Regions from separate parts of the Pradoshia sp. Z6_59 genome, predicted to be linked through region 1. Evidence: riboswitches for the same ligand, from Rfam matches in the RefSeq annotation. Region 1 holds a riboswitch; each other region holds the start of a gene.
What was found. A riboswitch is a leader RNA that binds a small molecule or an ion and turns the genes downstream of it on or off. The one in region 1 is predicted to bind cobalamin.
Positions count from the first base shown of each region.

Region 1 (3,285 bases):
TATTGGAAAGTCATGATGGACATTTAGTGAAGGAAAGGGATTCGATTGCTGAAGAAAAGAAACTGCTAAAAAAAGATTTGTCTCTGTCTTTCAGCGTACGTGACTCGGAGCAGCTATTAGACCTTGAAAAGAAACTGGGCAGAATCTTAGAGAAAATAAGGCAAAAAGAAATTCATTTAGTAAAAAATGCCTTCATTGTTGGGACTACCTTGGCGAAAGCAGCAATGGACCCGAGTATTTTTGAACAAGAGTATGATCTAGTTATCATTGATGAAGCGAGTATGGCTTTTATCCCGCAAATTGCCTTTGCCGGCTCACTCGCAAAGCGTTGTATTATTTGTGGAGATTTTAAACAATTGCCCCCTATTGCGGTTTCGAGGGGGGAGCTTGTAGACCGCTGGCTGAAGGAGGATATCTTCCACCGTGCCGGTGTTGCTGATATTGCACGAGGGGGAAAACTTCATACTCATCTGTTTTTATTAAGGGAACAGAGGAGAATGCATCCGGATATCTCCGCTTTTACGAACCAATATGTCTATAATTCACTGGTTGGCGATCATCCAAGTGTTCATATAAACAAAAAAGATATCGTTTCAAAAGCACCATTTGTAGATCGTGCTTCCGTGCTGTTAAATACAAGCTTCACAGGGGAACACTGCTTTACGGGCACTTCATCTGGTTCTAGAATGAATTTGATGAACCTATTGTTATCCTTTCAGGTTATTCATGAAGCCTACAGCAATGGGAGTAAATCAATCGGTTATGCAACCCCTTATCGTGCGCAGGCACAATTGATGGAAACATTAATTAAAGATCTGTATGAGGAAGAGAATGGCCTGCATGATATATTGGCTGCCACTGTCCATCGTTTTCAGGGAAGTGAACGGGAAGTAATGGTATTTGATAGTGTGGATAGTTATCCGCAAAATCGTGCAGGGATGCTTTTAACGGGCAGGGAAAGTGAACGGCTGTTAAATGTTGCAATTACCAGAACAAAAGGGAAACTGATTCATGTCAGCGATGTGGAGTTTATAGAATCAAAAGTTTCGCATACAAAAACTCTTCATCAGCTCGTTCAATATCAAATGAAACGGAATCAAATGGTCAATATGGATCAAATAGGCAAATGGATTGCCAACCATCATCCAAAATTACAATGGATTTATGCAAGAAATTTGGAAGGGTTCTATCAGGATTTAAAAAAAGCCCAATCTTCCATTATCCTTTCCTTGCCAAATTCCAGTGTGTTATCATCGGATTTTGTTCAAAGAGTGAAGACGAGGAACTCAAGAACAAGACTGATGATGTATTCTCCAGATTCCCATTCCTATTTGGATCCGGATATCCATCTTCAGAATGGGCCAAGCTTCACATTTGTCATCCTTGACCAAAAAGTATTGTGGTTGGGGGTTCCTCTTGAAGCCAATAAACGTGTTCATCCACCATACATTGGAATTCGATTGAAATCCGAAGCATTTATCAATCAATTTCTCCAGCAATTGCCTAAATAAATTGTCGGAATTTTAGTTGCTATTTTCACATATAAGATTTATAATTCTATATGTTGTTATTGTTTTAAATTAAAATACTATATATTGAGTTTAACGTGTTTAAGGTGTCGTAATTCGACTTAATAGGGAATCCGGTTAAAATCCGGAACTGTACCCGCAACTGTAAATGCTGATGAAATAAGTAAACCACTGTAGAGAAATCTATGGGAAGGACTTAGAGTAAAGCGAAGCATGAGTCAGGAGACCTGCCTTTTTCACTGGTTTGCCTTTATCGGGAGCAATGAAGGTGGAACGGATGAAATAGCAATATTGAACAGTTCGATCTTGTTATTATTTCTTTCCCATTGCTTATTTTTAGGCAATGGGATTTTTTGCGTGGAGGGAACAGACGTTTTTAATCGATTTATCGGCAAACAATAAGGGGGAATTTAGTATGGCAGTATCTTACGAATCAAACTATGCAAGTCTGGAAGTTATAAATTTAAAAAGCATAGAAACATACATAAAGGAATGTGTTAGTTCTTATACATCTATCTATTCAGCAGAGGAATACTTAGAAAAAATCAAGACAGCACTTGAGTATAAGTCTGACTATAGCAAGAAAGAGTTGGTAAATTTACTGGTACTCAGCGCCGTAGAGCGTATATCTGCTGATGAACCTGATTGGACATTTGTAGCGGCAACTATTTATTTAGACCAGTTATATGATAAAGCTTCAAAGAGCCGGGGATATGATTTAACACATAAATATGGGAGCTTTCATCAGCTTGTTGAACTATTGACTGATATGGGGATTTATAATCCAGCATTGTTAAATGAATATACGGAAGACGAAATCAATGAACTCGAAGCAGTCATCGATCCATCAAAAGATCAGTTGTTTACGTATATTGGCATTCGGACACTGGCAGATCGCTATTTAGCCAAATCTCATCATGGAAGCTTATATGAACTTCCTCAGGAACGGTTTATGATTATTGCCATGACTTTAATGATCAATGAGCCTAAAGAACAGCGAATCGAATTAATAAGAGAAGCATATTGGGCCTTATCCAATCTATATATGACGGTGGCAACTCCTACGCTTGCTAATGCTGGGAAAAGCTATGGCCAATTATCCAGTTGTTTTATCGATACTGTTGATGATAGTTTACAAGGTATCTATGATTCAAACACCGATATTGCCAATCTATCTAAAAATGGCGGAGGAATAGGTGTTTATTTAGGGGGAATTAGAGCGCGAGGCAGTGATATTAAAGGATTTAAGGGTGTTTCCTCAGGAGTTATACCATGGATGAAGCAATTAAATAATACCGCCGTCAGTGTGGACCAACTGGGCCAAAGACAGGGTGCCATTGCAGTTTATCTGGATGTTTGGCATAAGGATATATTTGCCTTCCTCGAAGCGCGTTTAAATAATGGGGATGAACGTTTTCGAACGCATGATTTATTTACTGGTGTATGCATTCCGGATTTATTTATGGAAATGGTCAAGGAGCGGGGTACCTGGTATTTATTTGATCCGTATGAAGTAAGAAAAGTAATGGGATATTCTCTTGAAGATTATTTTGATGAAGAAGCAGGGGATGGCCAATTCAGACAAAAATATACTGAATGTATCAATCATCCGCAGCTTTCCAAAAAAGAAATACCTGCCATTGAAGTGTTTAAGGCGATCATGATTTCTCAGCTTGAAACAGGAACACCTTATATGTTTTATCGGGATACGGTCAACCGCTCTAATGCTAATCGCCATAAAGGAATGATATATTGC
Region 1 covers NZ_JBZCPP010000001.1:391,655-394,939, forward strand. The annotation lists gene AC4D4B_RS01940 (DEAD/DEAH box helicase) at 1-1,511, shown strand, start outside; cobalamin riboswitch at 1,597-1,778, shown strand; gene AC4D4B_RS01945 (ribonucleoside-diphosphate reductase subunit alpha) at 1,945-3,285, shown strand, end outside.

Region 2 (3,285 bases), on a different contig from region 1:
GTGAGCTCACGGAAGCTCACACTTTTTATATAAAATCATTTATAGTTTTCAGGAGTAAAAAAGATTTGCGGTGTTCCCGTAATAGGATGAGGGCGACTTACCAGATCTACCTCGTATACAGACGAAAGCAAGGTTTCATCATAAAGTAAATCTATTCCACCCTCCGCCACCTTCCTTCCATCCTTAAGCAAAGCACATCTATCTGCATATAAAGCTGCCATGTTTAAATCATGGAGGATAGCGACAATCGTCAGACCATTTTGAAGCTGGAGCCTCTTTAATAGATTTAACAATTCAATTGTATGCTTTACATCCAGATGATTTGTAGGTTCATCGAGAAACAGCAGCTTTGGCTGCTGGGCCAAAGCCTTTGCTAAAAGGACACGTTGCTTTTCCCCGCCGCTTAATGACGAAAAATATGTATATTTAAATTTCAGCGTGTTTGTCTGAGCCAGACACTCATCAACAATTGAGTAATCCTCACTACGGTAATGATTAAAAAATCCCTTTTCCTGATAAGGATATCTGCCTAAGAGTACGATTTCTTCCACCGTAAAATCTATTCCCACCATCTGTTCCTGACTTAACACGGCAGCTATTTTAGCCAATTCTCCGGTTTTATAGGATGAGGTCCTTTTCCCATTAATAATTGAAGTCCCTTCTTTATATTCCATTTTCCCCAATATACTTTTAATCAATGTCGTCTTACCGCTTCCATTTGGACCCAGAAGAGCAAAAAAATCTCCGCTCTCAACCTTAATAGAAAAGTCCTGAAGCACTCGCTTATTTTTATGATAGCCTGCACTGAGGCTCTCTACAGTTAACATGTCAAATTCCTTCTTTTTATCCGTTCTTTAATCAGTAAGATAGTAAATACCGGTGCACCGATTAAGGCAGTAATGACACCGATTGGTAATTCCTGCGGGTTGATAATCGTACGTGCAATCAAGTCAGCCAATACGAGATATCCACCTCCAATAATCATGGATAACGGCAGTAAGTGGCGATGGTCAGCACCAGCAATCAGGCGAACAAGATGTGGAATAACCAGTCCAACAAAGCCAATAGCTCCTGATACAGCAACTGCGGCACCCGTTAATAGTCCTGCCCCAATAATAATCGTTATTTTCTTTCGTTTCACATCGATTCCATTATATTGGGCGGATTGATCTCCAAGAGCCATCCCGTTTAGTTCACGATAATGAAATAAAATGATGGACGCTCCTATAATAAAAAAGGGAATCAATATACTGACGTGCCCCCAATTTTTCATGGCCACACTGCCCATCAGCCAGTTTAATACCTCCCTCATTTGATCCCCTGAGGATAGCGCAATGATAAGTGAGACCACAGCGCCAATGAATGAATTCATAATTATACCGGCTAAAATAATGGTCTCATTCGCATAGGTAACACTGGCCGCCTTTGTAATGCCAAATACAATAAACAAGGTAATAAAACTAAACACGATTGCAACAAGCGGCAAGGTGAACTGACCAAAAAGAGCAAATTCGATATTAAAGAATAGAACAATCACTGCCCCAACCGAAGCACCGGAAGAAATTCCGATCGTATATGGATCAGATAGTGGATTTTGCAAAAGTCCCTGAAAGGCAGCACCGGCAAGTGCCAGTGCGGCACCCACAAATAAAGCGATCAGTACCCTCGGTAATCGTATATTCCAAATGATCATTTCTATATTTTTTGGACCGGTATAGAAGGATTCCTGGCCGGTCACGTTTTTTAAGAGAATTCCAAGAATATCTTTAAATGACATGTCCACGCTGCCTATAAACAAACCGAGCAGCGCAGCGAGCAGCAAAAACAGGATACTCCCAAAATAAATACCGGTTGTTCTATTTTTATTATTCATAGCTTATACTTCAATTCCTCTTTACTCCTACGGCGAACCTCGGATTATTCATGCACTTTAAATCAAGATTAAACAGCTTCAACACATAAAAAATCCTTAGCTCAGGATGGTATTGAGCTAAGGATTCACTTTTTCACGCCTGTGAATACAATAAGCCTACTTTTCCCTCCGAAAAATAAGTACTAAAACTCTAAAAGCAGGTTTCCTGGCTTTTACTAAATCAAATCGTGATTTAGTAAGTACAGTAGCGGGGGCTGCAACGGATTTGAACCGTTTTCCCTTTTACCCTCGTGTACCGAGGCACTTTTAAAGTGATTTATGAGATTTCATTCTTATTCTAATAGATTGATTGAGTAATATCAAATCCACCATTATTTCAACAGTTCTTCGGCAATTAATCTAAAGGAATTCTCTTTAGCCTCATATGAATGGGTGATCGTTACAAGCATAATTTCATTTGTAAAGAAGCGTTCACTCAGCTCTCTAATTTTTTCCCCGATCGTTTTAGGAGAACCGATAATCATCTTGCTCCTGTTGTAATCGATCCGCGCTTTCTCAAACTGCGATAATGACAGTTCATGAATTTCTTTTGGGTGAGGTGTTCCCTCTCTTATAATTCCCTGTGAAAGAAACAGCATCGATAAATCCAATGAACCAGCCAGATATTCTGCCTCTTCATCCGATTCCGCACAAACCGTAAATACAGTAACCATACCCGATGGATTCTGTACTAACTCTGTAGGTCGAAATGCTTCATGATAATGCTTCATATTTTCTTCAGCATATTCACTGTTAATAAACAAAGCAAAATTATAGGGTATACCCTTTTGGGCTGCAAGAGCCGCGCTGGAAGAACTAGATCCAAGCATCCATAATTCCGGCGGAGACGTAATGGTAGGTGTCACGGATAACCCATATAGAGGATGCAATTCCGGTATTTGATCATAGAGATACCAGGATAATTCATCTACCTGATCAGGAAAACGATGCAGTTCCTGTACTCTACCTTCCTGCAACGCTCGTGTTGCTCTTGGCATCCCTCCAGGAGCCCTGCCGATTCCCAAATCTATTCTTCCCGGAGCTAAACCAGATAATACTCTGAAGTTTTCGGCTACTTTGTAAGCACTGTAATGAGGCAGCATAACACCGCCTGTTCCAACTCTTATTTTATCTGTTTGAGCAGCAATCCATGTTGCCAATATCTCAGGCGAAGATCCTGCCAAGCCTTGACTATCATGATGCTCGCTGACCCAAAATCTTGAGTATCCCCACTCCTCAGACAATTTTGCCAGTTTGACCGTATTAGCAAGTGCCTGCTCTGAAGGCTCTCCAACAGAGCGCGGTGACTGGTCTAGAATACTTAACTTTACCATTCTGCTCCATCCCCTTAGTATTGAATGCTAGACTCGCCT
Region 2 covers NZ_JBZCPP010000020.1:34,988-38,272, reverse strand. The annotation lists gene AC4D4B_RS16490 (ABC transporter ATP-binding protein) at 36-827, opposite strand; gene AC4D4B_RS16485 (FecCD family ABC transporter permease) at 821-1,873, opposite strand; cobalamin riboswitch at 2,052-2,196, opposite strand; gene AC4D4B_RS16480 (LLM class flavin-dependent oxidoreductase) at 2,245-3,246, opposite strand; gene AC4D4B_RS16475 (tetraprenyl-beta-curcumene synthase family protein) at 3,274-3,285, opposite strand, start outside.
Region 2: it holds a riboswitch for cobalamin, as region 1 does, so the genes downstream of both, AC4D4B_RS16485 (FecCD family ABC transporter permease) here and AC4D4B_RS01945 (ribonucleoside-diphosphate reductase subunit alpha) in region 1, are expected to answer to the same signal.

Region 3 (3,285 bases), on a different contig from region 1:
AGTTTATTAATTTGAGAGACTGCTAAATGATCGCATGACCAATCGGTTTAATAATCTAGCAAGATATTCTACATCTGTCTTTTGATGATTTGGTTCCCGGAATTTTTGAATGACGACTTCATTAATTGCTCCAACCATTGCCTGAGAGATGATCTTAACTTCCTGTTCATTCACATTCTCCGGAAACTCCCGGTAGGCAAAAACAAAGATGAGATCCGCGAAACTTTTAAGTGCTTCACGTCTGACCAGTTCTACTTCGAAAGAAACTCCGACTGATTCAAGTAAAATAAAATTGGCAACAGCCTTATTGGAAAAGCAAATTTCCAAATAGCGAAAAATTCCGGCATATGCTTTATAACCAATTCGTGGTTCCCGTAAGGCTGCAAGCTTAATCTCTTCTGCAACTTCTCCAATCAAGCTTTCACAAAGAGCAACAATCAACGTCTCTTTATTGCCGAATTGTTGGTAGAACGTTGTTTTCGAGACATGTGCATACTCAACTATATCCAGGACTGATGTATTCTTGTAGCCTCTTGTAGTAAATAATTGCAAGGCTGCGTATAGCATTTTATCTCTGGCTTCGGTCGGCAGATCATTAACATATAACATTCTTATCATTCCAATCCCATATGTGAGTACGAATACGTATTGGTATCATCATACCTGCACAAAAGGGAAATTTCAACATAATTGCCAGAAAATTTAATTTATTTTATTCGACAAAAAAAGAGCCTCCCAAAGTGTATGGGCGTAGCTCTTAAATGAAATGTTTATTTAAATGTCTCAGGATAGATTTTTTCAGCTATCAGTTGCAAGCCTTCTGTTAAACGTGGTCCTGGTCTTGATACTGTGTCATTATCTACATCATAAACCTGCTTATTTTTAACGGCAGGTACCTCGGACCAAGCTTTTCTTCCATATACCTTTTCTTCAGGATTTTCAATATAATAGCCATATGTAGTAAGAATAACATCTGGATTGCGTTCAATGACTTGTTCTTCATTCATTGTTACCCAACCCTCTTGATCAGCGGCAATATTCTCTGCCTGAATGATATCAAGCATTTCGTCTATATAGGTTCCGTTGGCCGCTGTATATAAATCCGGTGAGGAAGATACTTCAATCCAAACCTTCTTCTTATCTTTTATAGCGTTTGCTTTCTCTTTAATTTCCGCTACTTCTTTTTTCATATCTGAAATAATTTCATCAGCTTTGTCTGATGTTCCTGTTGCTTTAGCAATCAATTCAATTGTTCCATATGCACCATCAAACGAATTGGCGTCAGGTACGATAATGACATCAATACCCGCTGTTTGGAATTGTTTAATGGTATCCTTGGCATTATTAAAATGACTGGCGGAAAGCAGTAGGAGATCCGGATTCAATTCCAGCACTTTTTCAATATTGATTTCTAACCCGCCAACCTTAGGTTTATTAGCAGCTTCTGTAGGGAAATTACAATAATCTGATACACCAATGATTTTCTCTCCAATACCTAGTGCATAAACCGTTTCAGTATTGCTTGGCAGCAAGGATACGATGGTTTCCGGCTTTTCCTCAATCCTGATGCTTTCTCCTGATCCATCTCTTACCTCAACAGGAAAGCCAGAGGAGGTTGATTCAGAATTCTCTTTCTTCTGGTTTGAGTCATCTTTAGTTGACGAACACCCAAACATTAACATAGACAGCATAAGCACTAGTATAAATAAAAATAAATGATTTCGCTTTTTTAACATAGTTATTCCCCTTTCCAACATAATAAAAAAACCTTAGCTCGAAAAAAGCTAAGGCGAAAACCCATATTAAAGTAACAGGATTGGACTCGCCCACTTTTCCCTCCGAAAAATAGTATATACGAAAGTAAGAGCAGGTCTCCTGGCTCTACGCATCAATTTACTCTGATTTACCTTCCCATGCTCTAAATCGGGAGCCGGTGGTTTACAAATCATTTCATCCGCGTATACAGTAGCGGGGGCTGCACCGGATTTGAACCGGTTTCCCTATTATCCTAATAAATAAGGCACTCTTACATTATTCAATATTCATATTTTTTATATGATCAGTTTCAGTGTTTTCTTTATTCTTCTTCATATTCAACATCAGTATGTTCCCTGCAAAATTGTAAAACCATCGATAATTCATCTTCCTCAAGCTCAAAATCCAAAATACTTTGTGTTTCACTTTCTATAAACTCATATTTTGAAATTTGGTCCTGATTTTCATCCATCACATATATAACACGCAACAGAAGACCCTTATCGGTATATAGTTCATCTTCCTCGGGAACGGAAATCTCCAGCAAATATTCGAACCTTTCTCCAGAAAGGATACCAAATGGGTCCTCCAGTTTCTCAACTGTATAACTTTGTATCTCGATCATCTTTATCAACCTTTCTAAAATGCTTATGTCTATTATACATGTTACATCTCTTTATTAAACATTTTACCCAATTATTCAGCTCCATTTAGGAATATTTTTTAATAAGATTCAAAAACTATATTAAAATCACTTAACCCATAGGAGTTTATTATGCGTACTCTATCTGTTCTCACATTGCTCATTATCCAGCTTCTCATTCCATCTGAAACATTTGCAAAGACAGCCTATCTCAGTTTTGATGATGGTCCCTCAAATATCACACAGGAAATCCTGGATATCCTCAAAGTCCAGGATGTCAAAGCAACCTTTTTTGTAACGGGAACAGCCAGTCCTGGACATATGTATTTATATAAAGATATTGTAAAAAGAGGACACGCTCTTGGATTGCATTCCTATTCTCATAATTATTCCAAAATTTATCGATCGAAGGATACATTTTTCAAAGACATTAATCAGCTGGAAGAATTCCTGAAAAAGGAAGTAGGCGAAAGTCCAAAAATTTTGCGGTTTCCCGGCGGCTCAAATAATTATGTCGCAAAACAATATGCCGGTACTGATTTAATGGATCAATTAAAGACTGAGGTAGTAAAAAGAGGATATAAATATTATGATTGGAACTGTGATGCTAACGATGGATTAAATCCTCCGATTCCAGAAAAAAAATTACTAAAATTAATTATGCAAGGGGTAGATGAAAAAGAAAATCTCTATATCCTCCTGCATGATTTTAACGGTAATACAACAATCGTGGATGGACTTCCGGAAATTATTCGCCGTCTGAAACATAAGGGATATACCTTCAAGATTATGGACGAATCAACACCATCCCTGGAATTTTAATTTTATTAAATGAAGAATATCATAACATACTGGAATTTCTTTATACTTATATCTGGGCATGTAGG
Region 3 covers NZ_JBZCPP010000003.1:242,668-245,952, reverse strand. The annotation lists gene AC4D4B_RS05285 (TetR/AcrR family transcriptional regulator) at 7-618, opposite strand; gene AC4D4B_RS05280 (ABC transporter substrate-binding protein) at 771-1,736, opposite strand; cobalamin riboswitch at 1,849-2,043, opposite strand; gene AC4D4B_RS05275 (DUF6509 family protein) at 2,078-2,380, opposite strand; gene AC4D4B_RS05270 (polysaccharide deacetylase family protein) at 2,531-3,220, shown strand.
Region 3: it holds a riboswitch for cobalamin, as region 1 does, so the genes downstream of both, AC4D4B_RS05280 (ABC transporter substrate-binding protein) here and AC4D4B_RS01945 (ribonucleoside-diphosphate reductase subunit alpha) in region 1, are expected to answer to the same signal.